Regions from separate parts of the Streptomyces sp. NPDC059816 genome, predicted to be linked through region 1. Evidence: riboswitches for the same ligand, from Rfam matches in the RefSeq annotation. Region 1 holds a riboswitch; each other region holds the start of a gene.
The links. A riboswitch is a leader RNA that binds a small molecule or an ion and turns the genes downstream of it on or off. The one in region 1 is predicted to bind cobalamin.
Positions count from the first base shown of each region.

Region 2: it holds a riboswitch for cobalamin, as region 1 does, so the genes downstream of both, ACFV88_RS26925 ((2Fe-2S) ferredoxin domain-containing protein) here and ACFV88_RS31205 (hypothetical protein) in region 1, are expected to answer to the same signal.
Region 3: it holds a riboswitch for cobalamin, as region 1 does, so the genes downstream of both, ACFV88_RS02735 (cobalamin biosynthesis protein) here and ACFV88_RS31205 (hypothetical protein) in region 1, are expected to answer to the same signal.

Region 1 covers NZ_JBHWIQ010000032.1:18,770-25,090, forward strand. The annotation lists gene ACFV88_RS31200 (prenyltransferase/squalene oxidase repeat-containing protein) at 1-2,435, opposite strand, end outside; cobalamin riboswitch at 2,550-2,678, opposite strand; cobalamin riboswitch at 2,746-2,885, shown strand; gene ACFV88_RS31205 (hypothetical protein) at 2,994-4,406, shown strand; gene ACFV88_RS31210 (ArsR/SmtB family transcription factor) at 4,538-4,888, shown strand; gene ACFV88_RS31215 (MFS transporter) at 4,998-6,321, shown strand, end outside.
Region 2 covers NZ_JBHWIQ010000023.1:82,540-88,860, forward strand. The annotation lists gene ACFV88_RS26905 ((2Fe-2S)-binding protein) at 1-145, opposite strand, end outside; gene ACFV88_RS26910 (ABC transporter ATP-binding protein) at 199-1,047, opposite strand; gene ACFV88_RS26915 (FecCD family ABC transporter permease) at 1,044-2,048, opposite strand; gene ACFV88_RS26920 (ABC transporter substrate-binding protein) at 2,159-3,139, opposite strand; gene ACFV88_RS26925 ((2Fe-2S) ferredoxin domain-containing protein) at 3,199-3,588, opposite strand; cobalamin riboswitch at 3,649-3,776, opposite strand; gene ACFV88_RS26930 (sigma-70 family RNA polymerase sigma factor) at 3,938-4,573, opposite strand; gene ACFV88_RS26935 (hypothetical protein) at 4,635-5,291, opposite strand; gene ACFV88_RS26940 (ferric reductase-like transmembrane domain-containing protein) at 5,483-6,321, shown strand, end outside.
Region 3 covers NZ_JBHWIQ010000002.1:24,083-30,403, forward strand. The annotation lists gene ACFV88_RS02725 (anion permease) at 56-1,312, shown strand; gene ACFV88_RS02730 (hypothetical protein) at 1,322-1,558, shown strand; cobalamin riboswitch at 1,740-1,866, shown strand; gene ACFV88_RS02735 (cobalamin biosynthesis protein) at 2,011-2,988, shown strand; gene ACFV88_RS02740 (cobyric acid synthase) at 2,988-4,529, shown strand; gene ACFV88_RS02745 (putative cobaltochelatase) at 4,720-6,321, shown strand, end outside.

The DNA of each region.
Region 1 (6,321 bases):
GCCCGCAGGTCAGAGCCCCGCTGGCCGTCCTCGGCAACGTTGAACCCGCCGTCGGGGTTCTGCTGCGCGGCCAGGAACTTCCGGGCCCCGGCGATCTGCCGCTCGTACTCCGGGGTGTCCAGGGACAGGCCCTGCACCGCGAGGGCGGCGGAGTTGACCGAATTCCCGGCGGCGCCGGGGAAGCCGCCGTCGTCGAGTTGTTTCGTCGAGATCCAGCGGAGCGCCCGCTCGACGGCCGCATCGGCCTCGTCGTCCCCGACGAGGTCCAGGGCCATCGCGGCGATGGCGGTGGAGTCCACATCGGAGTCCCCGGTCGCCGGCACCAGGCTGGGGAAGGCGCCGGAGGCGTGCTGAAGGTTCTTCAGATAGGCGACGGGGTCGGACGCCGCGCCCTCCTCCCCGGCCCGGATCTGCGCCATCACCGCGAGCGCGTGGGCGAAGACGGACGGGGCGTAGCGGTACGCGCCCTTCGCCGCGCAGCTGCGGTCCGGCGCGGTACTGGGGCCCCGGCAGACGGCCGTCGCCAGCGCCGCGATCAGGTCCTGTCCACCGAAGTCGCGCGGGTCGCGGCCGACGGCCTGGGCGAGGACGGCGGTCTTGCCGAGGGAACCGCCTCCGGCGTACCGGGTACCCACCTTGGTCCAGTCGTGGACGGTGCGCCCCTCGCCGTCCTCGCCCCCCTGGTCGAGGAAGTCGACGATGCCGCGCAACGCGTCGTCGTCGTGGCCGGTCGCGGCGAGTGCGTAGGCGCCGTCGATGGTGAGTCCGAAGTCCGCCCGCGTCGACCCGGCGCCGATGTCGTAGTAGCGGCCCCGCCGCAGTCGGGCCGCGTCGGTGAGGTACGCGACGCCCTTCTTCAGGTCCGGGCCCCGGCCGTTCCCCGAGGCGGGCGGTGAGGCGGGCGGTGAAGCCGGGGGAGTGGTGCCGGGGGGCTGCGGACGATCGGGCTTCTTCGTGGTCAGCGAGGCCAGGCTGGTGTCCGCCCCCGCCAGGACGGCCACCCCGGTCGCGTAGAACACCGAGTCCGCCGCGCCCTCCTCGAAACCGAAGCCCCCGTCGGTGAGTTGCTGCCCGGACAGCCAGGACACGGCGGCGTCGGCGCGCACCTTCTCGCCGAGGACCCGTAGGGCCTGGGCGGCGTAGCCGGTGCCGATCACGCTGCCCGTGGTGCCACCGGTGTAGCCGGGGAACGCGCCGTTGCTCAGCTGGGCCTTCCGCAGGTGGTCGCGGGCCTTCGCCACCACCGCCCGGTGACCGCCCGCCTGGTGCAGGGCCAGCACGGCGAGGCCGGTGGCGAGGGGGTCGGCCTCGCAGTTCTCACCGGGGCCGATCAGGACACTGGTGAAACTGCCGTCCCGGCACTGGAGTCGGGTGAGCCGGGTCACCGTCGCGGCCGGGGGCCGCACGCCGCCCCTCAGGAGGGCGAGCACCCCCAGGGCCTGCCCGTCGGTGTAGGAGGCGTTGCGGAAGTCGCCCTCGGCGGTGCAGCCGGCTTGCCCGCCGGCAGGACAGACGTGGTGCACCAGATCGCCGACGAGGTCGTGTCCGCCGAAGTCGCGCGGGTTGTTCTCGGTGACGGCGGCGAGCAGGGCGAGCCGGGCGGCGGCCGTGGCGTCCGGTGCCCCGTCCCTTCCCGCGGCGTACGCGTAGGCGTCGGTGTGGGCGCGGAGGAAGGCGGTCACCTTGTTCAGCGCCCGGCTCTTGCCCCGGGTGGCCAGTGCGTACGCGGCCTCCGTGGTCAGGAAGTAGTTGGGGGTGTCGGCGCCCTCGTCCACCACCCTTTCACCGTCGGTCAGTTCGGCCCGGACCCAGGCGGTGGCCTTCGCGAGGTCCACTTCGGCGGGCGGTACGTTCGGCTCCTCGGGCCCTGGACCCGGTGTGCCGCCGCCCGCCCGCACCTCGTCGGGGGTGAACGTCGGGCGGCCGGTGGTGCCGCCGACGTCGGTGCCGCCGAAGACCCAGGCGTCCACGTCACCGGCCTTCGGCTTGCGGTCCATCGCCCCGTACTGGCTGTACTTCCAGTCCTCTTCGTCGGGGGAGGCGACCCAGTACGACCAGTACGCGGTGGCCTGCGGGGTGAGGACGCAGTCCTCGGTGGCGGGAGTCGGGTACGGGGTGCCGGAGTGGAACGAGCCGTGGCCGATGCGGCAGATGAACGCATCGCCGTCGTGGCCGGTGCCGGCCGTGCTGAAGCCCGCCTCGTGCAGCAGCTCGTAACCGGTGGTGGGCGTGGTGTCGCAGCCCCGCTCGACCGTGCCGCCGAAGGGGCCGAAGTCCACCGCGACGACGGCTCCCCTGCTGGCGGTGCACCGGTCGATCGGGTCGGCGAGCACCGGGGCGGCGGTGACGAGCACGGCACTGGTTCCGCCGAACAGGAGCACGGCCGACAGCAGGGCGGCCAGCCCTGCGAACCGTCTCCCCTTGTCCCTGTCCACCCGAGCTCCCCCGTGTCATCCGGGCGGCCAGACGTGGCTGAAGGGCCCGCAGTGACACCAGGGCGTCACCGACGTGCCGGTCGACCACGCCGTAGTCCGCGACGGCGCTTCTCGCTGAGATCTGGCGCTCCAGGCAGTCCGGCTCGCCCGGTGTCACCGGGCCCACGGTTGCGGGTCAGCGCCGGATTTCGACCGGCTTCCCCTGAAGTGCAGTGCGTATCAGCCGGATTGGAACATGCGGCCCGAGACACCGTCAAGGAGGCATGAACTACCCGCTGACAGCGCACGGTTGCTCAAGCGCCCCATCTGGTGCGCTGGTGATCCCTCGGGTAGCGTCCAGGGCTGCCACATGGGGGAATCCGGTGCGAAACCGGGGCTGACGCGCAGCGGTGTGGGGCGGCACGGTGCCGTACCCGAGCCCGAATGCCCATGCGGTGACGTCACATTCGAAGCCGTACCACGCGAGGGGACGACGGCCCTAACCCGCCAGCGCCGCCACGGTGTCCCCGCGGCGCGGTGCGCCCGGCCGGTGTCCCCTGTCCACCACAGGAGCAGGCCATGTCCCGTCCCCCGACCACCCGGCGCCTCGCGCTGGCCGTTCCCGCCGCCCTCGGGGCCTTCGCCCTGACCGTCCTCCCCGCGGCGGCGACCTCGACGCCCGCCCAGATCGCCACCTCCAAGACCAACGGCGTCGCCTACCTCAAGTCGCTCCAGGCCGCGGACGGTTCCTACGCGGGCACCGGGCTGTCCAACGAATGGGCCTTCAGCGCCTTCGCCGCGGCCGGGACCGCGGTCGTCGACGTGGCACCCGGCGGTGACACGACGAAGAACGCCCGCACCGTCTACCGCAATCTGCTCTCCACGGCCGGCTGGCCGTCCGCCACCCCGGTCGTCACCGACTACGAGCGCGCCACCCTCAACGCCTACGCGGCGGGCATCGACCCGGCCCGGGTGTCCGCCTCCCGGAACCTGATCGCCGACGTCTACGGCTACTGGCAGAACGCCGAGGCCGGCTACTTCGGCCCCTCGGCCACCTACAACGGCACCGTCTTCGCCGGGCTGGCCCTGGCCGGGGCCAAGACGCAGACCGGGGTGCGGCGCGTCCCCCAGGCGCTCCTCGACAAGGTCGTCACCCGTATCCGCGCCAACCAGCACCACGACGGAGGGTGGGACTTCCAGAAGGCCGAGGGCAACCCGACCCGCCTCAGCGCCCCCGGCGACGTCGACATGACCGGCGCTTCGATGGCCGCGCTCTGCGCCGCGGGAGTTCCGAACACGGACGCGGACGTCGTCCAGGCGAAGGCGTTCCTGAAGAGCAAACTGGTCGCGGCCAACGGCGCGTTCAACGCCCTGTACGGAGTCAACACCAACTCCAACGGATGGGCCGTCGCCGGGCTCAACGCCTGCGGCATCAACCCACAGACCGGCGACTTCCTCACCACCCTGGGCAAGACCCCGGTGGACTTCCTGATAGCCCAGCAGTACAACCCCGGTGGCGGTTTCAAGTACAAGTCCACCGACACCGCCCCTTCCGCCTACGCCTCCATCGACGCCCTCCGTGCCGTCGCGGGCGGCGGCTTCACCGCCGCCCCGCCCACCCCGGTCACCGCGGGGGCCCCGAAGTGGGTGGCCGCGAGCGCCTTCACCCCCGGTACGGCCACCGAACTCGCCCTCACCGTCGATGACGGAACGGGCAACCTGAAGGTGTGCGCCGTCGCCTTCACCGCCACGGCCGCCACGACCACCCTCGGGGACGTACTGGACGCCGCCGCCACCTCGGCGACCCCGTCGGGCTGTGTGACCGGGGTGACCCCGTCGTCGGGCACCGGCACGATCACCACCCTCAACGGCAAGGCCAACAGCGGTTCCCAGACCTGGAAGGTCAGTGTGGACGGCTCCGCCTTCGCCGCCGCCTCCCGCGGCAGGACGATCGGTGTCGGGGACACCATCGCCCTGCGCTGGGGAGCCTGACCCCGAACCGGTGCGGGCCCGTCACCTCCACGGGCCCGCACCACCGGACCGCCTCACGGCGCCACCCCTGGGAACAGCGATCCGTACGCACGGATGCACTGATCGGGCGCGCCCCGCCCTACGATGGGCGCATGAGCAAGGGCACGCACCCAGCAGGTGCACACCATGCGCAGCAGTCGGCCGAGCGACTCGACGTCGCCGCGTCCGTCCTCGCCCTGCTCGCGGACCGGACCCGGCTGGCACTGTTGGAGCGGCTCGGCCGCGGCGAAGCCGATGTCACCACGCTGACCCAGGCGTGCGGGGCCGCCCGGCCTTCCGTCAGCCAGCACCTGGCCAAACTCCGACTGGCCGGTCTGGTCACCGCCCGCAAGGACGGCCGTCGCGTCGTGTACGCCCTGCGCCACGGGCATCTGCGCCGGCTGGTGGACGAGGCCCTGAACGTCGCCGACCACCAGATCGGTGCGCTGCCGCCCCACGACTGACCACCACCCGCGTCGCCTACGGAGCGCCTTTCACCAATAGGTGCATAGGTGCGCACCCATTGGCTACGATGAGCTGGTCGCACCCACCCGCCGAACGGGACGGGACCTCATGCTGTCCGTGCTGCGCAACCGCACCTACCGCCGTCTGTTCACCGCACAGGTCGTCGCCCTGGTCGGCACGGGGCTCGCCACCGTCGCACTGGCCCTGCTCGCGTACGACTTCGCCGGGGACCGGGCGTCGACCGTGCTCGGGACGGCGCTCGCGATCAAGATGATCGCCTACGTCACGATCGCCCCCGTCGTCGGCGCACTCGCCCACCGGGTACCCCGCCGCGCCCTGCTGGTCTCCACGGACCTCACCCGGGCCGGGGTCGCCCTGAGCCTGCCGTTCGTCTCGGCCCTCTGGCAGGTGTACGTCCTGGTCTTCCTCCTCCAAGCGGCGTCGGCCGCCTTCACCCCGACCTTCCAGGCCACCATCCCCGAGGTACTGCCCGACGAGCGCGACTACACCCGGGCCCTGTCGATGTCCCGCCTCGCCTACGACGGGGAGAGCCTGTTCAGTCCGGTGCTCGCGGCGGCGCTGCTCACCCTCATCCCCTACGACTGGCTGTTCGCCACGACCGCTGCGGGCTTCGTGGCCTCCGCGGTCCTCGTCGTCTCGGCCGCCCTCCCCACACCGAAACCCGTCGAACGCGGGGGCTCCGCCGCCAAGGCGACCTCCGGCACCCGACTCTTTTGGGCCACGCCCCGACTGCGGGCCCTGATCGCGCTCGACCTCGCGGTCGCCGCCGCCGGATCCGTCGTCCTCGTCCACACCGTCGTCCTGGTCCGGGACCACCTCCAGCGCCCCGCCACCGCCGTCCCCCTCGCCCTGGGCGCCTACGGCACGGGCTCCGTCCTCGCCGCGCTGCTCCTGCCCCGGCTGCTGCGTCACCGCACCGACCGCACGGTGATGCTGCCGGCCGCCTTCGCCCTCCCGGTCGCTCTGGCCGCCGTCGTGGCCGTCGGCGCCGCGCGGCCGGACGTCTGGTCCTGGCCCCTGCTCCTGGCGGCCTGGACCGCGATCGGCGCGGCCTGCTCCCTCGTCCTGACCCCCGCCGGCCGGTTGATGCGCCGGTCCACCTCCGACGCGGACCTGCCCGCGGCCTTCGCCGCCCAGTTCTCCCTCTCCCACGCGTGCTGGCTGCTGACGTACCCCCTCGCCGGCTGGCTCGGAGCCGCCGCGGGCCTCCCGGTCACCACCACGGTGCTCGCCGTCCTCGCTTTGGGCGCCGCCGGTTGCGCCCTCGTGATCTGGCCCGCCCGGGACCCCTCACGACTGAGGCACGTCCACCCGGACCTCCCCGCCGGCCATCCGCACCTCGTCGACGCCGCCCCCTGTGCCGACGGTTGGCAGCACGACCACCACTACGTCATCGACGGGCACCACCACA
Region 2 (6,321 bases), on a different contig from region 1:
CGTACGCCTCCCCGAGGGAGTGCCAGCCGGCGTCGGGTCCGCCCACCCGCACCGAGAAGAAGCCGCCGAGTTCCGCCACGTCGCGCAGGGCCGCGGCGACCTCGGCCGGCGGGGCCGTCGCCTCGCCGGGGTCGCCGGGGTCCACGGCGTTCGGGCGCTCGTCCGCCCGGCGGTGCCCGACCGGAGGCGGGGAGCCCGTCACGGGCGGAACGCCCGCGTCGGACCCTCGTCCCCGGTCACCAGGGTGATGTGCGGGACCCCGGTGACCGGATGCCGGTCGACCTCGGCCTCCACCCGGTACACCTCGGACAGCAACTCCCGGGTGAGGACCTCCGCCGGCGGGCCCAGCGCGACGACCCGACCGGCCGCGAGCACGCAGAGCCGGTCGCAGAAGGCGGCGGCGAGGTTCAGGTCGTGCAGGGCGACGACCGTGGTGACGCCGAGTTGCCGCACCAGCCGCAGCACGTCCAGCTGGTGGCGCAGGTCCAGGTGGTTGGTCGGCTCGTCCAGCACCATCGTGCCGGCCTGCTGGGCGAGGGCGCGGGCGATCAGGACGCGCTGCTTCTCCCCGCCGGACAGCCGGTTGAAGGGGGCCTGCGCGAGCGCGTCCACGTCGAGGCGGGCCAGTGCCGAGGCGATGACCGCCCGGTCGTCGGCGTCATCGCCGGCGAAGGCCCGTTTGTGCGGGGTGCGCCCCATCGCCACCACGTCGTACACGGTGAGTTCGAAGTCCCCCGCGCTCTCCTGGAGCACGGCGGCCAGCTGCCTCGCCAGTCGCTTGCCGGGCAGTCGCCACACGTCCTCGCCGTCCAGCAGCACCCGCCCCGAGGTGGGCCGCAGCGTGCGGTACACCGTGCGCAGCAGGGTGGACTTCCCCGCGCCGTTGGGTCCCGCGAGTCCGACCACCTCACCCGGGGCCACCTGGAGGGACACTCCGGTGACCAGCGCCCGGCCGCCCACGGCGACCGTCACGTCCTCGATGTCCAGTGCGCCGGGCGCGGCCGTGCCGGGCAGCCGCGCACCCTCCTTCTCGATCGGCGCCGTCATGACGTCCTCCGTCGCATCAGCCACAGGAAGAAGGGGCCGCCGACCAGTGCGGTGAGAATGCCGACCGGGACCTCCTCGGGGCTCATCAGGGTCCGTGCCGCGAGGTCCGCGGCGATGAGGAACGCCGCCCCCAGCAGCGCGGCGGCGGGCAGGGCCCGGCGGTGGTCGGCGCCCACCAGCAGCCGCACGATGTGCGGCATGATGAGGCCGACGAAGCCGATCTGACCGCTGACCGCGACGATGGTGCCGATCATCAGCGCGACGACGGTGAACATGGCCGCTCGGAAGCGGTGCACGTCGAGCCCGAGCGCGGTCGCCGCCTCCTCGCCGGCCAGCAGCAGGTTCAACGGGCGGCTCACCCCGAGCAGCACCACCGTGCCGGCGAGCACGACCACGGCCGGTATCCACAGCATCGACCACGTGGTCCCGGCGAGCCCGCCGAGCATCCAGCGCAGCGCCGACTGCGTCTTGTGCGGGTCGTTGGAGGTGACGATGAGGAAGCTGGCGAGCGCCGACAGCACCTCGGCGGTGGCGACGCCCGCGAGCACCAGGCGGATGGTGGTCATCCGCCCGCCCGACCGGGCGAGGAAGTACACCGCGATCAGCGCGGCGAGCGCCCCGCAGAACGCCGCCAGCGGCAGGGTCACCAGGCCGAACGCCGTCAGGTTGAACACCAGGACGCTCACCGCACCGACCGAGGCGCCCGAGGAGACCCCGAGCAGCATCGGATCGGCCAGCGGATTGCGGACCAGGGCCTGGAGCGCGGTTCCGGCGACGGCGAGTCCGGCACCGACCACCGCGCACAGCAGGACGCGCGGCAGCCGCACGTCCATGACGATCGTCTCCCGCACCGGGGTCCAGGTCGTCTCGGCGAGTCCGGGGTGCACCCGGTGCAGCAGGATGCTCCAGACCTGACCCGCGGGGACGTTGACCGAGCCGACGGCGATGCCCGCCGTCCCCGCCACCGCCACCAGGGCGGCCAGCAGGACGAGGACCAGCACGTACGGCGGCTTGGCCCGACCCGTCCGAAGCTCCGACGAGTCGGGCGACGGGGCCGGGTCCCGTCGGGTGGTGTGCAGCGCACCGGCCCCGGCCGTCCGGGGCGCGCCGGTCACTGGAAGCGGTCCGGGTGCAGCTGACGCGCGAGGTCCGACACCCCGGTGGGCACCCGGACGCCGAGCACCGTCGAGGACAGCGGCAGCACCGCGAACCGCTTGTTCTTGATCGCCGGGACGTCCTTCAACGCGGGGTGCGCGAGGAGGAACTTCTTCTTGTCGGCGACGGTCTTGTCCCCGTAGTCGTAGATGACGATGGCCTCCGGTGCCCGTTCGGCGACCTGCTCGAACGAGACGTCGCCGAACTGCTTGTCCAGGTCGTCGAACTGGTTCCGGCCGCCCGCCTCCTTGATCATCTCGTTGCCGATGCCGGCACCGCCCGCGGTGAACGCCGTCTTGTCGCCGCTGTCGTAGACGAACACCTCGACCGGGTCGACGCCCTTGAGCTTGCCCTCGACACCGCTCAGCGTCGTGCGGACCTTCTTGACCTCGCGTTCGGCGCGGTCCTTCACCCCGAAGATCTTTCCGATCGAGCGGAGTTCCGTCTCGATCAGGTCCATCGTCACCGGCCCCTTGGGGCACTCCTCCACATTGAGGTAGGAGTTGACGCCCGCCTTGGTCAGCGCGGCGCGGCTGCGGCCCTCCTGCTCGTCGAAGGTGCTCGCGAACCCCGCGTAGGCGAAGTCGGGTTCGGCGGCGAGCAACGCCTCGAAGGACGGGTACTCGTCCGCGAGGACCTTGATGCCCTGGTAGGCGTCCGCGTACTCGGGCAGGATCTTGTCGTCCAAGTAGGCGGTGCCCACCATGGACTTCTCCAGTCCGAGCGCCAACAGCACTTCGGTGGCGTGCTGGTTCAGGGAGACCGCCCGCTGCGGGGGACGCTGGTACGTCGTCTTCACGCCGCAGTTGGTGACGGTGACCGGGAAGCCCTCGGGCGCGGAGGCCGCGCCGTCGGTCTTCTCGTCGGTGCCACCGCCACCGCAACCCGCTATCAGGAAGGCGGCTGCGGCAAGCAGGGCGACGGAGCGTCTGGCCATGGTGTGGTCGGTCCTCTCACCGCGGACGGCACGGCGCCGCCCGCGATCGGTTCGTTGGTTCAGTGCGTCGCGTCGGACTGCGCGGTACGGACCCGCCGCGGCGGGGTGAAGACGTAGAGGTCGAGGACGTCCGGTGGTGCGGCGACCCCCGGGCCGCCGGCGCGGACCCAGGAGACGATGTCCTCGGTGGCGTCGGAGTCGTTGACGAGGCCGAGCCAGACGGGACGTGCCCCGGCGGCGCGTCCGGCGGCCGACGGGCGGACGACGATCACATTGGCCTGATCGCAGACGTCCAGGCAGGCGGCGACCGTCACCGAGGTCGCCTCGCGCAGCCGCGCCACCTGCGCGGAGTGATCGACTCCGATCACCTTCGCGCTGCCGCAGCAGCAGTCCCGGCACACCACGACCCGGCACGGCACCGGATCGTCGGCCAGCGGCCCTTCGGGCATCCCGACTCACGCTCCCCTCTGGGGAGATCCGCCCCAGTTCTGTCGAGGAGGCGACCGCGTGAGTCTCCTGGCTCTCGGGTCACCGCTCGCCCCGCCCTTCCCACCCGCACAGGGGCAGTGGGCCGTTCGGGGTTCGCTCGCCGATCACAGTGGCGGGACCGCACCGGATTCACACCGGTTTCCTCGTTCCGCCGTCGCCTTTCCGCGTCATCATGACAGACCCGGCGCCCGGAACCCATGCCTGGGACGCGGTTGCTGCGCAGGTCACACGCCCGGACCGCGGGAACGGGCCGCGGGAACGGGCCGGTCCCGGTGCGGGCGGTGAGTGCCGCCCGCACCGGGACGGCGGTCAGGCCGCCACGAGGGCGGGGGCCCCGCTCGGTTGCTCCAACCAGCTGGCGGCCAGGTCCCGACGGGCACGTGCCACCCGGGAGCGGATGGTTCCCACGGGGCAGTCGAGGGCCTCCGCGGCCTCCGCGTAGGACAGGCCGAGGAGCCGGGTCAGGGCGAACGCCTGGCGCCGTCCGGGTTCCAGCGAGTCGAGCGCGTCCATGAAGGCCACCGATTCCTCGAAGCCGGGGAGGTGGCGGGGCTGCGCGCGCTCCGCGGCGGTCAGCCAGTCGGCGCTGTCCGCGATCCTGGGCCGTGCGGAGGCCCGGCGCAGCCGGTCCACGACGACCCGGCGGGCGATCGCCAGCAGCCAGGTGCGTGCGCAGGACCGTCCGGCGAATCCGCTGAGGCTGGTCAGTGCGCGCAGAAAGGTTTCCTGGGCCAGATCCTCCGAACCCGGGACATCGGTGGTCAGATGGGCGACGAACCGCCGTACGTCGTCATAGGTGGCGTGGACGAAGAGTTCGGCGGCGCGCTGGTCGCCGAGGCCGGCGGCCAGCGCCCAGGTGGTGATCTCCGCGTCGCGGTGCGCGTGCCGGGCGGCGGCAGCGCCGTTGCGGGTGGATCGTGCGCCTTCTCCAGGTGAATAAGGCATGACAAATCGCCCTTCGCGTCCGGGATTTAACCCGTCAAAGGTGAAATAAGTGGACAAAACCTCAGGACGCGAAAGGAGGGGGTCCTCGTCGAGGGGCCGCGCGCAACAGGGCGAGCGGGGACGGGAGGCGGTCGGACGCACGACGCTCGACCGGGGCGGGAGTCGCCACCGGCAGGACCTGCGCCCCGCACAGGGCGGCCACGGCGAACCGCAGCAGGCCCCCGAGGAACAGCGCCAGCGCCCGGCCGAGTTGGGCGAGCGCGCGCTCCCCCCGCCAGAGCCACCAGCCGCACACCGCACCCGCGAGCACGTGCGCGCTGGCCATGCCCGAGCTGACCGAAGAGAGGTCGAACAGGCCACGCAGGGAACGGAAGAGGGCGAGTGCGGTGCTCCCGGCCAGGCCCGTGCCGTCCGCGGTGGCGGGGCGCGGATGGGCCGTGTGGACCCCGTGTGCCGTGCCGCCCGGGCCGTGGGTCAGACCGAACAGTGCGTGCAGCATGACCTGGGCCCCGGCGCTCGCCCCGATCACCGCGCCCGCGGACCGTTCCCTGCGGGTCAGTCGCCAGGCGAGCAGTGACACCGGGGGAACCGCGACCGCATACCCCTGGAACGAGGGCGAGACCCCCGACGCCAGGGCGTGGCCGAGCCCGGACACCACGACGCACACGGCGACGAGGATCGTCGCGTGCGTGAGGCGGAGTGCGGTTCCGGCTCCCATGAGAGTCATGGTGCCAGTGGGATACGGGTCCCGGGTAAGGGCTTTGACCGGACAGTTGGCGCGATCGCCCCCGTTTGTGGACACCGTGTGTCGTGACCCATGTCACTACCCGCTCCCGGGAACTTTCCGCCCTCCGCATCCGACTACGTGTGCGACCGGCCCCACCCGGTCGTGCACGACCTCATTGACACGTGACAGAAGCGGAGCCCCTCGCCGTGAACCCCACAAACGACCGTGCTGCGCCCGGTTCCGAGTCCTCTCCCGCCGTAGGTGCGCCCCCCGGACCGTCGGGCGTGTCGACGGCGCCGCCCCGCCCCCGGGCGACCCTCCGCGGTGACCTGCGGGCGGGTGTCCTCGACGGCTCCCTCGCCCTCCTCGTCACGGGCGCCGTCTTCGTGCTGCTCTACGTCCGGATCGAGGCCGAGACCTCGTCCACGCTCACCGTGATGCCGTTCATGGCCGACACGGGTGCCTTCTGGATGTACTTCCTCAGCCAGGCGTTCGGCTGGTCCGCGCTGCTGTGGGCCTGGGGCACCGTGGTCCTCGGACTGCTGCTGTCCGGCCCCCGCCCGAGCTGGCTGCCCCTGGCCGGCCCCCGCCTCGAACGGCTCCACCGCACCACGAGCATCAACACCATCGCGCTGATCGCCGCTCATGCACTGCTGTTCGCGGCCGAGTTGGTCCGGCACGACACCGACGCCTGGTACGCCAGCACCGCCACGGCCTTCGTCGAGGCGTTCGTGCCCGGCGGGTACGCCTCGGGAACCGGCCGGATCGCGATTCCCGTCGGTCAGGCCGCGCTCTACCTCGCGATCCCCCTCGGCCTGCTCTTCTACGTCCGCCACCGCATCGGCGCCAGGACCTGGCGGGTCATGCACCGCTTCGTCCTCGTGGTGTACGTCCTCAGCGTCTGGCACACCCTGCTGTACGGCACGAACGTGTGGTACGACGGCTGGTTCCGCACCACCGTGTGGCTGCTCCAACTCCCCGTCGCCGCACTGTTCCTGGCGCGACTGATGCGTCCGGCCCG
Region 3 (6,321 bases), on a different contig from region 1:
CACTCAGGTTGCCTACGTTCCAACCGCCACTGTCGTCCAACAGAAGCCTGGGTAAATGGAAAACATCACGCTCCTCCTCGGAATCGTGATCGTCACCGCTCTCGTGTTCGATTTCACGAACGGTTTCCACGACACAGCCAACGCGATGGCGACGACCATCTCGACAGGCGCAATGAAGCCCAAGACGGCGGTGGCCATGTCCGCCGTGCTCAATCTGGTCGGAGCCTTCCTTTCGGTCGAGGTCGCCAAGACGATCTCGGGCGGCATGATCAACGAAGACGGCATACAGCCAGAGGTGATCTTCGCGGCGCTCGTCGGCGCCATCCTCTGGAACCTGTTCACGTGGCTCCTGGGCCTGCCGTCCAGCTCTTCGCACGCCCTGTTCGGTGGCCTCATCGGTGCCGCCGTCATGTCGGCCGGCTGGGACTCGGTGAACGGCTCGACCGTCGTCACCAAGGTCCTGATCCCCGCCGTCGCCGCTCCGCTGGTGGCCGGTCTGGCCGCGATGCTCGCGACCCGCCTGACCTACAAGATCGGCAAGAAGGCCGACGACAAGTCGACCTCCAAGGGCTACCGCATCGGGCAGATCTCCTCGGCCGGACTCGTCTCCCTCGCGCACGGCACCAACGACGCGCAGAAGACCATGGGCATCATCACCCTGGCGCTGGTCACCGGTGGTGCCCTGGCTCCCGGGTCGAACCCGCCGGTCTGGGTCATCGCCTCCGCCGGTATCGCCATCGCGCTCGGCACCTACCTCGGCGGCTGGCGCATCATCCGCACGATGGGCCGCGGTCTCACCGACCTCCAGCCCCCGCAGGGCTTCGCCGCCCAGACCAGTGCCGCGACGGTCATCCTGGCCTCCTCGCACCTGGGCTTCTCGCTCTCCACCACGCAGTCCTGCTCCGGTGCCGTGATGGGCGCGGGCCTCGGCCGCAAGGGCGGGGTCGTCCGCTGGTCGACCGCCACCCGGATGTTCGTCGCCTGGGGTCTGACCCTGCCGGCCGCCGGTGTGGTCGGTGCGCTCGCGGAACTGCTCACCAAGCAGGGCCCCTGGGGCATCGCCGTCACGGGCGCGCTGCTCGTCGCCGGGTCGACCGCGATCTGGCTGATCTCCCGCCGGGAGGTCATCGACCACACCAACGTCAACGACGTCGACGAGCCCGCGGGCGTCGTCACCACCGCCATCGCCGCGGTGACCCCGCCGCCGGCCGGTCCGGTCGCCGACGCCACCGCCCTGGGTGACCTCACGGCCACCCTCCCGGCGAAGCAGGACCCCTCGACGGAGTCCGCGCCGCGGACCGCCAAGGTGTAAGGAACCTCCATGAATATCGACTGGGCAGCACTCGCCTCCGTGTTCGGCGTCAGCCTCGTGGTCACGGTGGCTCTCGTGGGTCTCTTCACCCTCGGCATCGTCGGACTCTCCAAGCGGGAGGCGGCGCTCGCCGCGGAGGGCGGTCCCAAGGGCGGATCGGCGGCCGTCGCCGCCACCGGCGCCTACGCCTGCTTCGCCCTGTGCGTGGCCGCCGTCACGTACGGCATCTACCTGATCGTCGCCTGATCACCCCCTGATCCACCGGACCCGCACGGGTCCTGACGGTCCGGCCGGTCACCGCTCCCCCGCGGTGACCGGCCGGACCGTTCGCATGTGGGTCTTCACACACTGCCCCGCCGCAGGTCAGCGCGCGGTTGACGGGTGTTCTCGGGGCGTGGTGGACTTCCCGAGCCATTACGGCGGCAGCAGAGGAAGCCGGTGCGAATCCGGCGCGGTCCCGCCACTGTCACCGGGGAGCGCTCCCCCACACCGGACGTCACAGCCCCAGCGGCTGGAAGACCGGGGGAAGCGCCGATCCGGGAGCCAGGAGACTCTCGCCGACGTATCCGTCGACCCAGGGCGCGGACCCTGAGTGAGGACCACCACGATGCCGGGGCGCCCGTCTCCCGGTCCCGTACGCCACGGCGCGGGACCCCTCCACCCTTCGAAGGTCCTCCGGGGCACGGCGGACTGAGCCGATGCGGGCCGGGCGAACCTTCGCGTACGGCGCCACCGCCGGACTGATCGGCGACCTGTTGTTCGGTGACCCCCGACGGGGCCACCCGGTCGCTGCCTTCGGTCGTGCCGCGGGCGCCGTCGAACACGTGCTGTGGCGCGACCACCGCGGCTGGGGCGCACTGCACACCGCGCTGTGCGCCGGGGGCGTGACGGCAGCTGCCGCGCTGGCCGCCCGCGCGGCCGACCGCTCCCCCGCCGCGTCCGTCGCGCTGACCGCCGCCGCCACCTGGACGGTGCTCGGCGGGACCAGTCTGGGCCGGGAGGCCCGGGCGATCGGCGCCGCGCTCGCCGCGGGCGAGGTGGCGGCGGCCCGCGCACGGCTGCCGCACCTGTGCGGGCGCGACCCGCGGTCCCTGGACGCCGACGGGATCGCCCGCGCGGTGGTCGAGTCGGTCGCCGAGAACACCTCCGACGCCGTGGTCGGCGCGCTGGTGTGGGGGGCCGTCGGCGGGGTGCCCGGACTCGTCGCCTTCCGGGCCGTCAACACCCTGGACGCCATGGTCGGCCACAAGTCGCCGCGCCACCGCCGCTTCGGCTGGGCCTCGGCGCGGCTCGACGACGTCATGGGCTGGCCCGGGGCCCGACTCACCGGTGCCCTCGCGGTACTGGCCGGCGGCGCCCCCGCGGCCTCGGCCCGGGCCTGGCGCGCCGATGCGGGACGCCATCCGAGCCCCAACGCGGGCGTCGCCGAAAGCGCGTTCGCCGGCGCCCTCGGCGTCCGGCTCGGGGGCACCCTGTCCTACGGCGGGCGGATCGAACACCGACCGGTGCTGAACGGCGCCGGACGGGCCGTCGCGCTCGGGGACGTCGAACGGGCGGTACGGCTGTCGCGGCGGGTGGGCTGGCTGACGTTGGCCGTGTGCGCGGCGGGGCGCGGGCTGCTCACGGCCCGCCGCGTCCGGCGCACCGGTACGGGCACCGGACGGGAGCGGGGATGATGCGGGGCGGACTGCTGGTCGCGGGGACGACGTCCGACGCGGGCAAGAGCGTGGTGACCGCCGGGATCTGCCGGTGGCTGGCGCGCCAGGGCGTGAAGGTCGCGCCGTTCAAGGGACAGAACATGTCCCTCAACTCCTTCGTCACCCGGGACGGCGCCGAGATCGGCCGGGCCCAGGCCATGCAGGCCCAGGCCGCCGGGGTGGAGCCCAGCGCGTTGATGAACCCGGTGCTGCTGAAGCCGGGGGGCGACCGCACCAGTCAGGTCGTGCTGAAGGGGCGCCCGGTCGGCGAGATGAGCGCCCGCGGCTTCTTCGGCGCGCGCGGCGGGCCGACCGAGGGCGAGCCGGTGCCCGGGGGGCGCGAGGCGCTGCTAGGCACCGTCGTGGAGTGTCTGGAGGAACTGCGGGCCACCCACGACGTGGTGGTCTGCGAGGGTGCTGGCAGCCCCGCCGAGATCAATCTGCGGCGCACGGACATCGTCAACATGGGGATCGCCCGGGCGGCGAGGCTGCCGGTGCTCGTCGTCGGCGACATCGACCGCGGCGGGGTGTTCGCCTCGTTCTTCGGCACCACCGCGCTGCTGGCCCCCGAGGACCAGGAACTCGTCGCCGGCTACCTGGTGAACAAGTTCCGCGGCGACGTCTCGCTGCTGGAGCCGGGGCTCGACATGCTCCGCAGCCTCACCGGCCGCCCCACCTACGGGGTGCTGCCCTTCCAGCACGGGCTGGGCATCGACGAGGAGGACGGCCTGCGGGTGTCGCTGCGGGGCACCGTCCGCGAGTCCTCGGCCGCTGCTCCGGTCGGCGCGGAGGTCCTGCGGATCGCGGTGTGCGCGGTGCCGTTGATGTCCAACTTCACCGACGTGGACGCGCTCGCCGCCGAACCGGGCGTCGTGGTGCGCTTCGTCGACCGGCCCGAGGAAGCGGCGGACGCCGACCTCGTGATCGTCCCCGGCACCCGGGGGACGGTGGCCGCACTGCGCTGGCTACGGGAGCGGGGGCTCGCCGAGGTGCTGCTGCGGCGGGCCGCCGAGGGCCGGCCCGTGCTCGGGATCTGCGGCGGGTTCCAGGTGATGGGCGAACGCATCGAGGACGAGGTCGAGTCCCGCACCGGCACCGTGGACGGGCTGGGACTGCTGCCGGTACGGATCCGGTTCGCCCGCGAGAAGACCCTCGCCCGGCCGTCGGGCACGGCGCTCGGCGAGCGGGTCGACGGCTACGAGATCCACCACGGCGTCGCCGACGTACGGGGCGGGGAACCCTTCCTCGACGGCTGCCGGGTGGGCTCCGTGTGGGGCACCCACTGGCACGGTTCGCTGGAGTCGGACGGCTTCCGGCGGGCCTTCCTGCGGGAGGTCGCCGCGCGCGCCGGCCGCCGCTTCGTCCCCGCGGCGGACACCTCGTTCGCCGCGCTGCGCGAGGAGCAACTCGACCGCCTCGCCGATCTGATCGAACACCACACGGACACCGACGCACTGCGCGACCTCATCGTCTCGGGCCCGCCGCCCGGCCTGCCCTTCGTTCCGCCGGGCGCCCCGTGAGGCGCCCGGCCGGCGGACCGGCCACGGCGGCCCGCGGACGCGGGGCGCCCGGCGCAGGAGCACACCGAGCCCACGGGGCGACGGACACCGAAGCGGGGACGCGGGCCGACGCCCATGCACCCGGGACACCGTCCGCGCCCCGCGGGAACCCGATCGACCCCATCGACCCCATCGACAGGGAGGGCCACGGGTGACCACCCCGTATCCATTCACCGCCATCGTCGGCCAGGACGACCTCCGGCTCGCACTGCTGCTGAACGCGGTGTCACCCGCGGTCGGCGGCGTCCTGGTGCGCGGCGAGAAGGGCACCGCCAAGAGCACCGCGGTCCGCGCCCTGGCCTCGCTGCTGCCCGAGGTGGCGACGGTCACCGGCTGCCGCTTCTCGTGCGCGCCGCACGCCCCCGACCCGGGCTGCCCGGACGGCCCCCACGAGCCGGGCCCCGCCACCGACCGGCCCGCCCGCATGGTGGAACTCCCGGTCGGCGCGTCCGAGGACCGGCTGGTGGGCGCCCTGGACATCGAACGGGCCCTCGCCGACGGGGTGAAGGCGTTCGAGCCGGGGCTGCTGGCCGACGCCCACCGCGGCATCCTCTACGTGGACGAGGTCAACCTCCTCCACGACCACCTGGTGGACCTGCTGCTGGACGCCGCCGCGATGGGCGCCTCGTACGTCGAGCGCGAGGGCGTGTCGGTACGGCACGCGGCACGGTTCCTGCTGGTCGGGACGATGAACCCGGAAGAGGGCGAGCTGCGCCCCCAGTTGTTGGACCGGTTCGGTCTGACCGTGGAGGTGACCGCGTCCCGGGAACCGGAGCAGCGGGTGGCGGTCGTCAAGCGGCGGCTCGCCTACGACGACGCGCCCGGGGCCTTCGCCGAGCGCTGGGCGGGGGACGAGTCCGCGCTGCGCGAGCGGATCGTCACGGCCCGCGCCCTGCTGCCCGAGGTGCGGCTCGGGGACGGCGCGCTGTTGCGGATCGCGGCGGCGTGCGCGGCCTTCGAGGTCGACGGGATGCGCGCGGACATCGTGATGGCGCGCACCGCGACGGCACTGGCCGCCTGGGCGGGCCGCCGGGACGTGCGCGCCGAGGACGTCCGGCAGGCGGCGCTGCTCGCGCTCCCGCACCGCAGGCGCCGCAACCCCTTCGACGCGCCCGGTCTGGACGAGGACAAGCTCGACGAGGTGCTGGACGGGTTCGGACCGGACGAACCCGAACCGGAGCCGGAGCCGGAACCCCACGCAGCGCAGGACGGCGCCCCCGACGAGGAGGAGCCGGAACCCGACCCGGACGGCCCCGAAGGTCCCGACGACGGCGGACCCGGGGGCGGCCCCGGTGCGCCGCCCCCGCCCCGGGACGCCCCGGACGATACGGCGGCACCCGACTCGGCGGGGACCGACCCGGGCGACGCGCCCCGACCCACCGAGGCACCGGACGCCCCCGCCGGACAGCCGGTGGGCGTGGCCCCCGAGCAGCCCGCGGCGGCGGCCTCGGAAGCCTTCCGCACCCGGACGCTGACCGTGCCCGGCCTCGGTGAGGGCGCCGCAGGTCGGCGTTCCCGGGCCCGCACCGAACACGGCAGGACCACGGGGGACCGCCGGCCTCGGGGCGCCCTGACGAAGCTGCACCTCTCGGCGACCGTCCGGGCCGCCGCCCCGCACCAGCGGGCGCGCGGCCGGTCGGGTCCGGGCCTGCTGGTGCGCCGCGACGACCTGCGCCAGGCGACCCGGGAGGGTCGGGAGGGCAACCTCGTGCTGTTCGCGGTGGACGCGTCCGGTTCGATGGCGGCCCGGCGG